Regions from separate parts of the Allomesorhizobium aridi genome, predicted to be linked through region 1. Evidence: predicted binding sites of a transcription regulator. Region 1 holds the regulator's gene; each other region holds the start of a gene.
What was found. Region 1 encodes PhoB, which activates phosphate uptake and scavenging genes when phosphate is short. Its sites were predicted from a motif close to TGTCATNNANCTGTCAT; they were not measured.
Positions count from the first base shown of each region.

Region 1 (4,209 bases):
CCTCGGCGACCGCCTTCTCGACGGCCGGCGCAATCGCGCTCGAATCCTGCGCCAGGATGATCAGCGCGTTGGCGCCCTGGCCGATCAGGCTTTCGACATCGGTGAGCTGCTTGCCCGGATTGGACTGGGCATCCGCGGAGATGTACTTGTCGCCGGCTGCTTCGAGCGCCGCCTTGATCGCCGCCTCGTCAGTCTTCCAGCGCTCTTCCTGGAAGTTGGACCAGGATACGCCAATGATCTTGTCCTTCGCCTCGGCCACTGCCGCAAGCGACACGGTCATCGCCACACCCGCCAGAATGGCGGTTGCAAATTTTTTCATGATTACCTCCCTAGTGCGCCCGGAGGCGCATTGAACGTCGTCCGAAGCTCTTTTTTCGAGCCTCGAAAAAAGAATGACGCATGCGGCGACTTCTGTCAATATTGTTGCGGCGCTGTTGACGGACCTTGGCTTGGAAGGGAAGGTCTGCGGCGGCAGCCGCGGGAGGATTGCAGGAAATGTCGGTCGGAATCCGTCACGACGATTTGCGCAGGCGCAACCGCGCAATGGTCATCTCGGCGGTGCGCCGCGCCTTCCAGCCGTCGCGCACCGAGATCGCTCGCGCCACCGGCCTCAGCCACTCCACGATATCGGCGATTTCGTCGGACCTGATCGCCGAGGGCATCCTGGCCGAGACCAAAAGCGGCGAGGCGGTTTCGCTGAAGCGGGGACGGCCGCAGGTAGCACTGGCGCTGAAGCCTGAAGCGGCAGCCGTCGTCACCATCGTCCTGGCGCTGAATTTCCTTTCCGTCGCCGTTGTCGACTATGCCGGCCAGACGGTCACCAGCGAGCAGCGCAAGCTGTCGACGCTGACCTTGCCCGAGGACGAGCTGATAGGCGAATGCCTGGCGATGGTGCGGCGGCGGCTCGGCGCAGCGGGCGGAAGGCGCATCATGCGCATGGTGCTTGCCGTCCAGGGCACGACCGACGCCGGGCGGCGCACCATGCTGTGGTCGCCGATCACCCCGCATTCGGGCATCGGCTTCGCCGATACGCTCGAAGGCGAGTTCGGCATTCCGGTGACGGTCGAGAACGACTGCAACATGATCGCCGAGGCGCTGAAGTGGCGCGATCCCGAGCGCTACCGCGACGATTTCATCGCGATCCTGCTGTCGCACGGCATCGGCATGGGCCTGGTGCTGAAGGGCGAGCTTTTCACCGGCACTCAATCTTCAGGCGGCGAGTTCGGGCACATGATCCACCGTCCCGATGGCGCTCTTTGCCGCTGCGGACGCCGCGGCTGCGTCGAGGCCTATGCCGGCAATTACGCGATCTGGCGGGCCGCCCGTCAATCGAGCGAGGACGAGGAGCCGGTAGCCGACATCAGCGACGCCGACATGAAAGCGCTCGCGGCAACCGCCCGCGCGAAAGAAGGGCCCGAGCGCGAGGCGTTCCGTCGGGCCGGCGAGGCGATCGGCTTCGGCCTAGGCAGCCTGTTCGCGCTCATCGACCCCGCCCCGGTGGCGATGGTCGGCATAGGCGCCGCCGCCTTCGACTTGATCGAGCCGCCTCTGCGCGAGGCGATCGCCAGAACCGCCGGCGGCCAGCATTCAGGCGCGATCTCCTTCGCCGTCGAGCCGGACGAGGTTCCGCTGATCCGCGAAGGCTGCGCCATGCGCGCGCTGACCCTCATCGACCAGGAAATCTTCGCCGCCGGCGCGCCAACGGAAACGCCTGCCAGGAAGACCGAAGTGGCGTAAACGCTATTCCTCGCGGATTGCGTAGCCGGCGCCGCGGATGGTGCGGATGACGTCCGGCATGCGGCCGTTGTTGACCGCCTTGCGCAGCCGCCCGACATGCACGTCGACGGTACGCTCGTCGATATAGATCGTCTCGCCCCACACATTGTCGAGCAATTGCCCGCGCGAGAACACCCGGCCTGGATGCCGCATCATGAATTCCAGCAGCCGGAACTCGGTCGGCCCGAGCTTGACCTCGCTCTTCTTGCGGTAGACCCGGTGCGCCTCGCGGTCGAGAACGATGTCGCCGACCTTGAGCACGCTGGACAGCACCTCGGGCTTTGCCCGCCGCAGCAGCGCCTTGACCCGCGCCATGAATTCCGGCGTCGAGAACGGCTTGACCAGATAGTCGTCGGCGCCGGTGGCGAGCCCCCTGACGCGATCGCTTTCCTCGCCGCGGGCAGTCAGCATGATGATCGGCAGGCGCTCGGTTTCAGGTCGCATTCTTAGCCGGCGGCAGAGCTCGATGCCCGAAAGCGCCGGCAGCATCCAGTCCAGCACCAGAAGGTCCGGCACGTTCTCCTGCAGCCTTATCTCGGCCTCGTCGCCGCGCGGCACGATCTCGACCTGATAGCCTTCGGATTCCAGATTGTAGCGCAGGAGCACGCCCAGCGGCTCCTCGTCTTCGACAACCATGATTTTCGGAGCGATCATAAATGAAATCCCAATGCCGATTTGCTTACTCGGCCGACACCGTCTGCGTGGTCTCGTCGAGCTTCGGCCGGTTCGGCGGCAGTTGCGAACCGGTCATGACGAAATAGGCGTTTTCGGCGATGTTGGTGACATGGTCGCCTATGCGCTCGAGGTTCTTGGCGCAGAACAGGAGATGCGTGCAGGCGGTGATGTTGCGCGGGTCTTCCATCATGTAGGTCAGCAATTCGCGGAACACCGACGTGTATTTGACGTCGATCTTCTCGTCATCGGCGCGCAGCGTCTGCAGCGCCTCCGGTTCGCGCGCGACATATTTGTCGACCACGCCATGAACCTGGGCGAGCACCATCTGGGCCATGGCGTCGATGCTGTGCGAGAGGTCGCGCGGCGTCGCGCTCTGGCCGACAGCGCTGACGCGCTTGGCGATGTTCTTGGCGAGATCGCCTATACGCTCGAGATCGCCTGCCATGCGGATAGCGCCGAGCACGGCGCGCAGATCCTGCGCCATCGGCTGGCGCTTGGCGATCAGCGTGATGGCGCGGTCGTCGAGTTCGCGCTGCCTGGCGTCCATGATGGCGTCGTCGGAGATGACCCGCTGCGCCAGTGCATTGTCGGATGACAGAAGCGCCCTGATCGAAGCGCCGACCATCGCGCCGGCGAGATCGCCCATGTCGCGGATCAGCCGGTCGACATGCCCGAGTTCTTCGTCGAAAGAGGCAACCGTGTGCTCACCCATTCTATCGTCCTCGCCTTGTCACTCAGCCGAACCGGCCGGTGATATAGTCCTGCGTGCGTTTGTCGTCGGGGTTCGTGAACATTTTGTCGGTCGCACCCTCCTCGACCAGATAGCCGAGGTGGAACATGGCGGTGCGCTGCGAAACGCGGGCCGCCTGCTGCATCGAATGGGTGACGATGACAATCGTGTAGTTCTCGCGCAATTCATCGATCAGTTCCTCCACCCTGGCGGTGGCGATCGGGTCGAGTGCCGAGCACGGCTCGTCCATAAGGATCACTTCGGGCGAGACGGCAATTGCGCGCGCGATGCACAGGCGCTGCTGCTGGCCGCCGGATAGCCCGGTGCCGGATTCGAGCAGGCGGTCCTTCACCTCGTTGAACAGGCCGGCCTTCTTCAGGCTGGATTCGACGATGCCATCGAGATCCGTCTTGTTTTTCGCAAGGCCATGGATACGCGGGCCGTAGGCGACGTTCTCGTAGATCGACTTGGGAAACGGGTTGGGCTTCTGGAATACCATGCCGACGCGGGCGCGCAGTTCGACCACGTCGATCTTCGGATCGTAGACGTCCTCGCCGTCGAGCGTGATCTTGCCCGACACCCGCGCGATGTCGATCGTGTCGTTCATGCGGTTCAGACAGCGCAGGAAGGTCGACTTGCCGCAGCCGGACGGGCCGATCAACGCCGTCACCTGGTTTTCGCGAACATCGAGGTCGACATCGAACAGCGCGCGCTTCTCGCCGTAGTGAACATTGACCTTCTCACCCTTCATCTTGATCGGGGGCTCGTTGGTTCTCTGCGCCAGCTTCTGTTCCATTCCGGCTTCGGTCATGATGTTCATATCCTCTGCTCCCCTTACCAGCGCCGCTCGAAGCGCTTGCGCAGGATCACCGCGATGGCGTTCATGATGACCAGAAACGCCAGCAAAATCAAAATTGCCGCCGAGGTCTTCTGCTGAAAGCCGGGTTCGGGGAAATCCGCCCACATGAAAATCTGAACCGGCAGGATGGTCGCCGGGTCGGTGAAGCCGCCGGGAATGTCGACGATGA
Region 1 is NZ_CP171729.1:3,939,856-3,944,064, forward strand. Features, by position in the region: gene xylF (D-xylose ABC transporter substrate-binding protein) at 1-319, opposite strand, end outside; gene ACG873_RS21435 (ROK family protein) at 496-1,737, shown strand; gene phoB (phosphate regulon transcriptional regulator PhoB) at 1,741-2,430, opposite strand; gene phoU (phosphate signaling complex protein PhoU) at 2,456-3,163, opposite strand; gene pstB (phosphate ABC transporter ATP-binding protein PstB) at 3,186-4,001, opposite strand; gene pstA (phosphate ABC transporter permease PstA) at 4,016-4,209, opposite strand, start outside.

Region 2 (4,209 bases), 1.9 Mb from region 1:
ACCCTGCGTGAGGGCGCGCCAGAGCTTTTGCGGCGGATGTGGCATTTCCCGTTCGACGACGAGGGAACGTGTAGCGGCGGTTTCAGTCATGGTCATTGCCTTGGAATTGGTTACGGATATTTCTTCACAATCTTGTCGGAGAACGCCGTGGCAGATTCGACGCAACGTTTGGAATAGCTGCCGACCCTGAGCATCGGTTTCGTCCTTACTGGTCCATCCTGTCGAGAACATCCTCGAGCTCGATCGAACCGGTCGCGCCAGAACGCTCCGTAGAGGCTCATCCAGTCGATCAGCGGCGCCAGCCCCTTCGGCTGGGCGCTGTAGTGGGTTTCGCGCCCCGCGCGCCGGTCGCGCACCAGGCCGGCATGCTTCAGGACGCCGAGGTGTTTTGACACTGCGGGCTGGGAGACGCCGGAATGGCTGGTCAGCGCATGTACGGTCTGCTCGCCGTCGCGCGCCAGCCGCTCGAAGATCGCCCGGCGGGTCGGGTCGGCCAAGGTCCTGAAGAGGGTATCGGGTGCGGTGTCCATGACAAACCATAACTCGTGAGCTATGGATAATCCATAACTCACCAGCTATGGGTTAGTCAAGAGGCAATTGGTGAGGAACACGCGGCAAGGCAGGAGCGAACGAAATTCCGCGGTCAGGCCGCCTTGACCGTCTTGCTGTCGACGACGACCGGCACGAAGGGCTGGTCGAGCGCCATGGGCGCAAGCGCGCGGACATGCGGCCAGTGCAGGATTTCCATTGCGCCGTCGAAATGCTCGACCACCGCCGTGCAGCTTTCCACCCAGTCGCCGGTGTTGATGTACTGCACGTCGTCGAACCGCTCGATGACGGCGTGGTGGATGTGGCCGCAGATGACGCCGTCGACCTCGGAGCGGCGCGCCTCCTCGGTCAGCACCTCCTGGAACGCGCCGATGAAGTTGACCGCCTTCTTGACCTTGGCCTTGGCCCAGGACGAGAATGACCAATAGGGCATGCCGAACAGCCGCCTGAAGCGGGCGATGATCCGGTTGACCATGATCGCGGCGTCGTAGGCCTTGTCGCCGAGATAGGCGAGCCAGCGCATATTGTGCACCACCGTGTCGAACTGGTCGCCATGGATAACGAGATACTTCTTGCCGTCCGCGCTCTCGTGGATGGCGCGGTCGGCGACGACGATGCCGCCGAAATGCACGCCCTGGAACATGCGCAGGAACTCGTCGTGGTTGCCGGCGATATAGGTGATCTGCACGCCCTTGCGGGCCTGCCGCAAAAGCTTCTGGACCACGTCGTTGTGGGTCTGCGGCCAGTGCCAGGACCGGCGCAGCCGCCAGCCGTCGACGATATCGCCGACCAGGTAGATGGTCTCGGCCTCGTGATGGCGCAGGAAATCGATCAGGAACTCGGCCTTGGCCGACTTTGACCCGAGATGGACGTCGGAGATGAAGAGCGTTCGGAAGCTGCGGGGTTTGTCGCCGGGCATCGGATTTCTGACCGTTTATCTCTGCCTGGCTATGCCGCGATTCATGCAACAGGCGTATGACGGTTGCCGTCGGTCCGCCCTGCGCGATAGGTTGCCCGCCGGTTCACAACAAGGAGTCGTCCCCATGGATCTCGGCATTCGCGGAAAAAAGGCCATCGTCTGCGCTTCGAGCCGCGGCCTCGGCAAGGGCTGCGCGATGGCGCTGGCCGAGGCGGGCTGCGACCTCGTCGTCAACGGACGCGACGCTGGGACGCTGGCCAGGACCGCCGTCGAACTGCGCCAGCGCTTCGGCGTTCAAGTGATTGAAATCGCCGGTGACGTCGCCGATCCGGCCGTCCAGAAGGCGCTGCTGGCCGCCTGCCCCGAGCCGGACATCCTGGTCAACAACAATGGCGGCCCGCCCTTCCGCGATTTTCGTGAGCTCGACCGCGAAGCGATCGTCAAGGGCGTGACCAACAACATGATCGCGCCGATCGAACTCATCCAGGCTGTGCTCGACGGTATGGCGGCGCGCGGCTTCGGCCGCATCGTCAACATCACCTCGCTTTCGGTCTATGTGCCGATCCCGGGCCTCGACCTGTCGTCGGGCGCCCGCGCCGGGCTGACCTCGTTCCTTGCCGGCGTCGCGCGAACGGTGGCGGACAAGAACGTCACCATAAACAACATGTTGCCGGGAAAACTTGACACCGACCGGCTGCGCCCTGCGCATGAAATCGGCACCGTGGAGGAGCCTGCAGCCGCCGCCGCGCGCAAGGCCCAGGCCTCTGCCGCCATTCCGGCCAAACGCCTCGGCACACCGGAGGAATTCGGCCAGATCTGCGCCTTCCTATGCTCGGTGCATGCCGGCTACCTGACCGGCCAGAACATACCCGTCGACGGCGGGCTCTACGTCAGCGCGTTCTAGCGCAACGAAGACATCCGCCTGATCCCGTAAACGCCGATTGGAGACCTCGAAATTCCGCCGGCACGTGTTAAGGGAGGACGACGACGAACAAGCGGGGGTGCGCCGAATGGAGACCAACAAGACCGAAGCCGGGCACTCCGACCTCGACGAAGCGGCGCTCTACTTCCATAAGCATCCGACGCCGGGCAAGCTGGAAATCCAGGCTACCAAGCCGCTGGGAAACCAGCGCGACCTGGCGCTCGCCTACTCGCCGGGCGTCGCCGCCCCCTGCCTTGCGATCCGGGACGATCCAGCCACCGCCGCCGACTACACGGCGCGCGCCAACCTGGTTGCGGTGATCTCCAACGGCTCGGCCGTGCTCGGCCTCGGCAATATCGGACCGCTCGCCTCCAAGCCGGTGATGGAGGGCAAGGCCGTCCTGTTCAAGAAATTCGCCGGCATCGACGTCTTCGACATCGAGATCGACGCGCCGGAAATCGGGCGCATGGTCGAGACGGTTGCCGCACTCGAGCCGACCTTCGGCGGCATCAATCTAGAGGACATTAAGGCGCCGGAATGCTTCGAGGTCGAGGAGCAGCTCAAGGCGCGGATGAAGATCCCGGTCTTCCACGACGACCAGCACGGCACGGCGATAATCGTCGCGGCAGCGGTGCTCAACGGGCTGGAATTCGCCGGCAAGAAGATCGAGGACATCAAGATCGTCACCTCGGGCGCGGGCGCGGCAGCGCTTGCCTGCCTCAATCTGCTCGTCTCGCTCGGCGCGAAGCTCGAAAACATCTGGGTCACGGACCGTTTTGGCGTCGCTTACAAGGGCCGGCTGGACGAGATGGATCGCTGGAAAGACCCTTACGTCAAGGACACCGAGGCGCGCGCGCTGGCCGACGTCATTACCGGCGCCGATGTGTTCCTCGGCCTGTCGGCCGCCGGTGTGCTGAAGCCCGAATTGTTGAAGCACATGGCGGAAAAGCCGCTGATCCTGGCCCTGGCCAACCCGACCCCGGAAATCATGCCGGAAACGGCTCGCGCCGCTCGGCCGGACGCCATGATCTGCACCGGACGTTCCGATTTTCCAAACCAGGTCAATAACGTACTCTGCTTTCCTTACATTTTTCGCGGGGCGCTGGATTGCGGCGCGAGCGCCATCAACGAGGCGATGAAAATGGCGGCGGTGAAGGCCATCGCCGCCTTGGCGCGCGAGGAGCCGTCCGATGTCGCCGCCCGCGCCTATTCGGGCGAGACGCCGACCTTCGGCCCGGATTTCCTCATCCCCTCGCCTTTCGACCCCCGGCTGATCCTGAGGATCGCGCCGGCGGTTGCCAAGGCCGCGTGCGAGACCGGCGTCGCCACACGGCCGATCAACGATTTCCCTGCCTATATCGACCGGCTGAACCGCTTTGTCTTCCGCTCCGGCCTGGTCATGAAGCCGGTTTTCTCGACGGCCAAGACGGCGGCATCGAAGCGGGTGATCTATGCCGACGGCGAGGACGAGCGGGTTCTTCGCGCCGCCCAGGTGGTGATCGAGGAAGGCATCGCCGAGCCGATCCTGATCGGGCGGCCGCATGTCGTCGACGTGCGGCTGAAACGCTACGGGCTGCGCATCAGGCCGGGCACGGATTTCGAGCTGGTCAACCCCGAGGACGACCCGCGCTACCGCCACTATGTCGACCTCCTGATCGAATTGGGCGGCCGCCGCGGGGTGACGCAGGAAGCCGCACGCACCTTGGTGCGCACGAATACAACCGTGATCGCAGCGCTCGCGCTGAAGCGGGGCGACGCGCATGCGATGATCTGCGGGCTGGAAGGCCGCTTCGAGCGCCATCTGCGCAACGTCACATTG
Region 2 is NZ_CP171729.1:2,036,743-2,040,951, forward strand. Features, by position in the region: gene ACG873_RS11980 (SRPBCC family protein) at 1-90, opposite strand, end outside; partial or broken gene ACG873_RS11985 (ArsR/SmtB family transcription factor) at 206-530, opposite strand; gene ACG873_RS11990 (UDP-2,3-diacylglucosamine diphosphatase) at 644-1,468, opposite strand; gene ACG873_RS11995 (SDR family oxidoreductase) at 1,593-2,372, shown strand; gene ACG873_RS12000 (NADP-dependent malic enzyme) at 2,479-4,209, shown strand, end outside.
Region 2: a site for PhoB is predicted at 1,514-1,530, ahead of ACG873_RS11990 (UDP-2,3-diacylglucosamine diphosphatase). Genes of this name have one in related genera too.

Region 3 (4,209 bases), 340 kb from region 1:
ACAGCGGCCCCAGGCCGTCATCCTTGGGGCCTTCCGGGTTCTCCGACACCCAGCCGTCACGGCCCGAGCCGTAGAGGATCGGGAAGTCGAGCTGTTCGTCTGTCGCGTCGAGCGCCGCGAACAGGTCGAACACCTCGTTGACCACCTCGACATGGCGCGCATCGGGACGGTCGATCTTGTTGATCACCACGATCGGCTTCAGCCCGACCTTCAGCGCCTTGCCGACGACGAATTTGGTCTGCGGCATCGGCCCTTCGGCGGCGTCGACCAGAACGATGGCCGAATCCACCATCGACAGGATGCGCTCGACCTCGCCGCCGAAATCGGCGTGGCCCGGCGTGTCGACGATGTTGATGCGGGTGTTCTTCCAGTCGACCGAGGTCGCCTTGGCAAGGATGGTGATGCCGCGTTCCTTTTCCAGATCGTTCAGATCCATTGCGCGCTCGGCGACGCGCTGGTTTTCGCGGAACGAGCCCGACTGCTTCAGAAGCTGGTCGACGAGAGTGGTTTTGCCATGGTCGACGTGCGCGATGATCGCGATATTGCGGATGTTCATGAATCTGTCTCAGGGGTGCTTGGGCGCACAATTGTCGGCGCCGCCTTTTCGGTTGGCGGGCTCATACATGTTTTTTCGCAGATGCGAAAGGCCCCGATGGTTACCGAAAATTAGGCATCGGGATGCGACAATAAAATCTTAACCAAAACGGATCGTTTTGGCGTCAGAACGGTTCAAGTGGTATGGCAATCAGCAAAATCAAGCTCCTTGGTATCTTTGTCGCAGCCTCCGCCTCCGCGGCCGGCGCAATCGGCGTGGCGCATTCGATGGGCACGCGGGACGTGGAACGCCCTGCCGCGCAGTCGTCAGAAACTCCGGCGGAGCAGGCCTTCCCCGATGCGCCGGACGGCGTCGATCCGATGGTCACCGGCCCGGCGAGCGCATCGTTTGAGGAGCGGCAGGCCGCAACCCGGTGTGCCGAAGCCGTCTGGCCAAGTATTCCGCTCGACTGCTATCCCAATCGCTAGAGCATCGTGCCGAAAAGTGGATGCCGGTTTTCGGCAAAAAACGATGCGAAAACAAAAGCTAGAGCGAGGTGCCCGATTCTGAAATCGGGCGGCTTGCTCTAGTGCGCCGATCCGCCCGGAAGGCGGACCGGCAGCCGTGAAGCCCGCTCAGGCCGAATGAACGGGATCGAGCGTGACCTTGTAGAGTTCGTTGTCGTCGCGATCCATCAGCCGCACCGTCATTTGCTCACTTGCTCCGTCAATGTCGACGAGCCCGAAGAACTGCAGTCCCGCCGAAGGAGGCAGGTTCTGGCCCTGCTCGGCAGTCGGCGCCTTCACATATTTCAGCTCGGGGCCGAACGTCATGTCGAGATCCCCGGGCCCGAAGGTGCCGGCATGGAGCGGCCCTGAGACAAACTCCCAGAACGGGTTGAAGTCCTGGAACGCCGCTTTCTCGGGATTGTAGTAATGCGCGGCGGTGTAGTGGACGTCCGCAGTCAGCCAGACCGTATTGTCGATGCCGGCGTTCTTGATGTAGCGCAGCAGATCGGCGACCTCCAGCTCGCGGCCGCTAGCCGCACCTGGCTGCCCGTTGGCGACGGCCTCCGCGCCTTTCTTGTTCTTCGCGTCGTTCCAGACAATGATGCCGAGCGGCATATCCGAAGCGATGACCTTCCAGGTCGCTTTCGAGTTCGCCAGCTCGCGCTTCAGCCACTTTAGCTGTTCCTCGCCGATAATGCGCGACTGCGGCGTCATCTCGGTTTCGACGGCATCGCCATTCGGTCCGCGATAGGAACGGAGGTCGAGGAAGAAGACATCGAGCAGGGGACCATAGGCGATCTTGCGGTAGACGCGGCCCGGCTCGGCCGGCGTGAAGCGGATCGGCGTCATTTCGTGAAACGCGCGGGCCGCGCGCGATGTCAACAGCGCCACCGATTTTTCCGTGTAGCGGTCGTCCTTGGACAGGTCCTTCGAACCCGACCAGTTGTTCACCACCTCATGGTCGTCCCACTGGAAGAATGTCGGGCAGACCGCATTCATGGCGCGGCAATGCTCGTCCAGCATGTTGTATTTCCACTGGCCGCGATATTCGGCGAGCGTCTCGGCGACTTTGCTCTTTTCGTCGGTCAGCACCTTGTTGATCCACTTGGTGCCGTCCTTCAGCTCGACTTCGCCCAGAATCGGGCCGTCGGCATAGATCGTGTCGCCGGAATGCAGGAAGAAATCCGGCGTGTGCCTGGCCATGGTCGCATAGGTGTACATGCCCTTGTCGTCGATGCCCCAGCCCTGGCCCACCGTATCTCCGGACCAGGTGAAGCGGATGTTGCGCTTCGAGGCGGGTGCGGTCTTGAAGCGGCCGACGATCGGTTCGGAAACGGCGTTGACATCCGAAAGGTCGACCGCGGTCATGCGGTAGAAAATGTCCTGGTCCGAGGCGAGGTCGGTCAAAAGCCGCTTCACGGCAAAATCGCTTTCGGGCGTCGCGTCGAGCGGCGGCAGTTTCACGGCGTTCGAGAAGCTTTCGGTGGCCGACACTTCGAACATGACGCGCGAGGGGCGGTCGACGCGGGTCCAGACCATTCCGGAGACGGTGTCGACGTCGCCGGACTGGACGCCATGGGTGAAGCCTGGCCGCGTATTGGCGCGGGAATAATAGGGGAGCGCGAGCCCCGAAGCGCCGACGAGGCCCAAGGCGCTGGCCGACGTTACAAAGGCGCGCCTGGAAAGATTTTTGTTCATGGCTGTCTCCTGGATGGCTGAACATGCAGGACGAGCCTTCGCCCCGCTGTATTGCAGGACGATTGCGAATGGATGAATTTTACATGACGGTCCCGAAGTCTGTTCGGTGTTACGATCAGAGCTCTTCGCCCGCCATCATCGGGAGGAGCCCGCGTTTTTTCAGCATCGCGTCGGGCGTCGGCATTTTGCCCCGGAACGCGGTGTAGAGTTCCTCCGGATCGGCCGAGCCGCCGGACGCATAGATATTCCGGCGCAGCTTTTCTGCGAGTTCGGGATTGAACGGGTCGCCCGTCTCCTCGAACGCAGCAAAGGCGTCGGCGTCAAGCACTTCCGACCACAGGTATGAATAATAGCCGGCCGAGTAGCCGTCGCCGGAGAAGATGTGCTGGAAGTGCGGCGTGCGGTGACGCATGGCGATCGCGTCGGGCATGCCGATCCTTTCCAGCGTCTGCGCTTCGAAGGCGAGCGGGTTCTCCGGCGCATCCGAACGCGAGTGATAGGCCATGTCGACCAGCGCCGACGAGGTGAATTCGACCGTGGCGAAACCCGCGCCGAATGTGCGGGCCGCGAGCATCTTGTCGAGCAATTCCTTCGGCATCGGCTTGCCGGTCTCGTAGTGCAGCGCGTGCTTTTCGAGCACTTCCGGCACGGTCAGCCAATGCTCGTAGAGCTGCGACGGCAGCTCGACGAAATCGCGCGGCACGGAGGTTCCAGCGACCGACGGCCAGGTCACGTTGGTCAGCATGCCGTGCAGAGCATGGCCGAATTCGTGGAAAAGCGTCTTTGCCTCGTCCAGCGACAGCAGGCACGGCTTGCCCTCGGCCGCCTTGGCGAAGTTCATGATGTTATAGATCACCGGCGTCGAGCCCTCGCCGAGCTTGTAGCCCGACTTGAGCGCGCTCATCCAGGCGCCCGAGCGCTTCGAGGGTCGCGCGAAATAGTCGGCCATGAACAGGCCGCGATAGCTGCCGTCGGCATTCCTGATCTCGAAGACGCGCACGTCGGAGTGCCAGGCCGCTATGCCCTTCTTTTCCACGAAAGACAGGCCGAACAGCCGTCCGGCAACGTCGAAGCAGGCTTCGATGATGCGCTCGAGTTGGAGGTAGGGTTTCAGCTCGGCTTCGTCGAAGGCGAATTTTTCGGCGCGCAGCTTTTCCTGGTAGTGGCGCCAGTCCCAGGCCGCGAGCGGGGTGTTGCTGCCTTCGGCTGCGGCGAGCCGCTCCAGTTCGACCTGGTCGATCGCCGCTTTCTCTCGCGCCTTTTTCCACACCGGTCCAAGCAGTTCGAGCACCGTAGGCGGATTTTTGGCCATGGTGTCGTCGAGCTTCAGGTCGGCATAGCTGTCATAGCCGACGAGCTTCGCCTTCTCGGCGCGCAGGCGCAGCGTGTCCTTGACCACCTGGCCGTTGTCGGTCGGCCCACTGGTCTCGCCGCGGCCGACAAACGCACGGAACGCCTTTTTCGCGC
Region 3 is NZ_CP171729.1:4,277,290-4,281,498, forward strand. Features, by position in the region: partial or broken gene typA (translational GTPase TypA) at 1-556, opposite strand, end outside; gene ACG873_RS23105 (hypothetical protein) at 739-1,023, shown strand; gene ACG873_RS23110 (alkaline phosphatase D family protein) at 1,171-2,742, opposite strand; partial or broken gene ACG873_RS23115 (M3 family metallopeptidase) at 2,858-4,209, opposite strand, start outside.
Region 3: a site for PhoB is predicted at 2,815-2,831, ahead of ACG873_RS23110 (alkaline phosphatase D family protein). Genes of this name have one in related genera too.

Region 4 (4,209 bases), 2.8 Mb from region 1:
CTCGCAGCGCCATAATTCAGCAGACCATTCACGCAGTTCTTCGTCCATGGGGGATCATGAGAAAGTTTGCGCGGCGGCTTTGCCTGGCAGTCGTCGCCACAGCATTCGCGGTTGCGTTGGGAATGCTGGTTCCACGCCCGATCTTTTCCGCCGCCGAGGCTGAGGACGCTGCCGCAACGCGGCGTATCCTGGTGCTGACCAATCCGATACACACCGATATCGCGATTCCCATCGACGCCCGCATACGTGACAAGTTTGCGTTTCTGGAACAGGCCGGCATTCCGGCGGGTCATCACGATGCCCGCTGGCTGGTTTTTGGCTGGGGTGGGCGCGCCTTCTATCTTGAAACGCCGGCTTGGAGCGAGTTGAAGCCGCTCCCTGTATTTAAGGCGCTGACGCTCGACCGCTCGGTCATGCATGTCGATGTAGCCGGCGAGATAGCGGAACCGCACCCCGCGGTCACCGGCTTCGATGCGAGCGAAGCCGAGTTCGACCGTCTCGTCGACTTCATCGCCGACAGCTTCGAGCGTGGGGAGGATGGGCCGATCCTTATTGCCGGCGCCGAATACGGCTCAGACGACCGGTTTTTTGAATCAAAAGGCTATTTCAACGCGTTCGCCGGTTGCAACACCTGGACCGCACGGGCGCTGCGCGAGGCAGGACTAAGGACCGGATGGTGGAATCCGCTGCCCGCGACACTGGCTGTGTCGCTACGGCTCTACAATTGACCTTCTGTCAGAGTTCACTGGGCTCCCATCCGTAGAGCCAGTCGAGGTCGGCGGCGAGTTTTTCGGGCGGACGCGTCTTCAGCACCAGATTTCGCGCGAGCGCCACCGGCCCGGATGCGTGCCAGGCGAAGCGGTTGAACGCCCCGCGCCGCGCGACTTTTTCGACGCGTGGGCGGCGGGCGGCCTCCCAAGCGGCAAGCGCTTTAGCGAGATTGTCGGGAGCGGCTGCGACGTTGGCGGCCAGCGTCCAGGCATCTTCGACAGCCATGGCCGCGCCCTGCGCCGCAAATGGCGTCATCGCATGGGCGGCGTCACCGATCAGCGCTACGCCGGGGAAAGTCCAGGGCGGCCTGCGGTCGACCGTGTGGACAGGCCATGCGGTCCATGGGCCGGCCTCGTCGGCGAGCCGGGAAAGCACCGGTGCGGTGGAGCGCATCGCCCTTCTGAGCGGCGCGACGTCCGCTTGGCCCGACCAGGTCTCGGCAAACCCTCGGGCAGGCGTGAAGGCGGCAAGGTTGATTGCCGCGCCGCCGCGAACCGGATAGGCGATAAGGTGGAAGCCGCTGTGCAGAAAGGCGGTAACCGCGTCCGCGGACGTGATCTCGACCAGCGCCCTGCCGGCCGGGCTGTCCGAAGGCAGCGTCGTCCGCCAGGCGACTTCCCCGGAATAGCGGCTCTGGCGCGATCGGCTGAAATGCGCCCGCACTGCCGACCTGACGCCGTCGGCCCCGACAAGCAGCAGCCCGCCTGCTTCGCTTCGCCCGGCCTCGCCGGCGATTGTCACCACGACGCCGGCGCTCGATTGCGCCAGGCCGGTAACGGCCGCGCCCGTGACCAGGCGGATGCCGGATGTCTCGTTGACCCGTGAAAGCAGCGCGCCTTGCAGGTCGGCACGGTGCAGCGCGAGGTAGGGGGCGTTCCAGCGCCTTTCGGCGGCCTCGCCGAGCGGCACCCGAGCAAGCTCGGCGAGCGTGCGGCCGTCGCGCAGGAGCACGGCACTCGGACGCACGGCAGTCTCAAGCAGCGCAGGAAGCACGCCAAGCCGACCGAGGATGCGGGTCGCGTTGGGCGAGAGCTGGATGCCGGCCCCGACTTCTTCCAGTTGCGGCGCGCGCTCGAACACCTGAACGGAAAAGCCGCGCGACGCGAAGGCCAGAGCGGCGGCAAGCCCTGCAATGCCCGCGCCGGCGATGATGATCTGGTTTTGCGGCGTACCGTTCACCGGACGGCCGGACCGGACGTCCGGTCAGGCGGCGCGGTGATAGAAGCTGCCTTCCGGCCGCGTTTCATCGGTCCTCAGCGAAGCGTTGAAGCGAAAGAGGGTCGAGCAATAGGGGCAGACGATCTCGGAATCGCTCCCTATATCAAGGAAGACATGCGGATGGTCGAAGGGCGGATTGGCGCCGACGCACATGAATTCCTTGACGCCGATTTCGATGACGGGGTGGCCCGCATCGTTCTGAAAGTGGGGAATGGTGCCGCCGGCCATCTTTGTCTCCTGTCGCTTGCGCGTCGCGTCATAGCAAGCGCTTGCAGCATAGCCAATCCGTTTGCAAGACATGTGAAATGAAACTGTCGCAAAAGCCTGTCAGAAGCTAAGCTGAGCCGGATAACGGCCGAGAGCGATGCAAGGGACTACGGGAACATGAACGAACTAAAGCCGGTCCAGTCCGAATTCATCACGGTCGCCCCTGATGGCGAAGCGGGCTACGGCAATCCCGACCGCTTCGTCAACCGCGAGTTCTCCTGGCTGCAGTTCAATCGCCGGGTGTTGGAGGAATCGCTCAATCCGCGTCATCCGGCGCTGGAGCGCGTGCGCTTCCTGTCGATCTCGGCCGACAATCTCGATGAGTTTTTCATGGTCCGCGTCGCCGGCCTCGCCGGCCAGATCCGCGAGGGGATCACGCTCAGGAGCCCCGATGGCCGCACGCCGGAACAGCAGCTCGAGCAGTTGCTGGTCGAGGTCGGGCGTCTGCAGGAGGACCAGCAGAAGAGCCTGTCCATGCTGATGAGCCTCCTGAAGAAGGAAGGCATCGAGATCGTGACAGCGGAGGCGTTGAGCAAGGACGAGAAGGGCTGGCTGGAAAGCCATTTCCAGGAGCAGGTTTTTCCGGTTCTGACGCCGCTTTCCATTGACCCGGCGCATCCGTTCCCGTTCATTCCCAATCTCGGCTTCTCGATCGCGCTGCAGCTCCGCCACCGCAAGAATAACGAGCAGATGACGGCGCTGCTGCGCCTGCCGGTGGCGCTCAAGCGCTACATCAGGCTGCCCGACCGCAAGGGCTCGGTTCGCTTTATCCCGATCGAGGAAACCGTCGGCGTTTTCATCGGCAGGCTTTTCCCGGGCTACGAGGTCAAGGGATCTGGCACCTTCCGCATCATCCGCGACAGCGATATCGAGGTCGAGGAGGAGGCCGAAGATCTGGTGCAGCTCTTCGAAACGGCGCTCAAGCGGCGGCGGCGCGGCTCGGTCATCCGTATCGAATTCGACGCGCAGATGCCGTGGGAGCTGCGCGACTTCGTGGCTGGGGAGCTAGGTGTGTCGGGCAGCCGCATAAGCGTGCTGACCGGCCCGCTGGCGCTCAACCAGATTTCGGAAATCGTCGCCATTCCTCGCGACGATCTGAAGTTTCCACCCTACAATCCGCGGTTTCCGGAGCGCATCCGCGAGCATGGCGGCGACTGCTTTGCAGCCATCCGCGAGAAGGACATCATCGTCCACCACCCCTACGAATCCTTCGACGTGGTCGTGCAGTTCCTGCGCCAGGCAGCCGCCGACAACGAAGTCGTCGCCATCAAGCAGACGCTCTACCGCACTTCCAACGACAGCCCGATCGTGCGCGCGCTGATCGACGCGGCCGAGGCGGGCAAGTCGGTCACGGCGCTTGTCGAGCTCAAGGCGCGCTTCGACGAGGAGGCCAATATCCGCTGGGCCCGCGACCTGGAGCGGGCCGGTGTGCAGGTTGTGTTCGGCTTCCTGGAGCTGAAGACCCATTCGAAAATGTCACTGGTGGTTCGGCGTGAGGACGGCCGCCTGCGTAGCTACGTCCATCTCGGCACCGGCAACTACCACCCGATCACCGCGCGAATCTACACCGACCTATCCTTTTTCACCACCGACCCGCTGATTGCCCGCGACGTCGCGCAACTGTTCAATTTCATCACCGGCTATGCCGAACCCACTGAGGAAATGCGTCTGGCGATTTCGCCATTTACACTGAGAAGCCGCATTTTGAAGCACATCGCGGATGAAATAACGCATGCGCGAGAAGGCCGCCCCGCGCGCATCTGGATGAAGATGAATTCGCTGGTCGATCCGGTCATCATAGACGCCCTTTACGACGCCAGTCGCGCCGGCGTCGAAATCGATCTCGTGGTGCGCGGCATATGCTGCCTCAGGCCGCAGGTGCCGGGCCTGTCGGAGAATATCAGGGTAAAATCGATCGTCGGCCGCTTCCTGGAGCACAGCCGCATCTACTGC
Region 4 is NZ_CP171729.1:1,107,469-1,111,677, forward strand. Features, by position in the region: gene ACG873_RS07385 (TIGR02117 family protein) at 57-728, shown strand; gene ACG873_RS07390 (FAD-dependent monooxygenase) at 736-1,950, opposite strand; gene ACG873_RS07395 (zinc-finger domain-containing protein) at 1,975-2,217, opposite strand; gene ACG873_RS07400 (RNA degradosome polyphosphate kinase) at 2,374-4,209, shown strand, end outside.
Region 4: a site for PhoB is predicted at 2,291-2,307, ahead of ACG873_RS07400 (RNA degradosome polyphosphate kinase). Genes of this name have one in related genera too.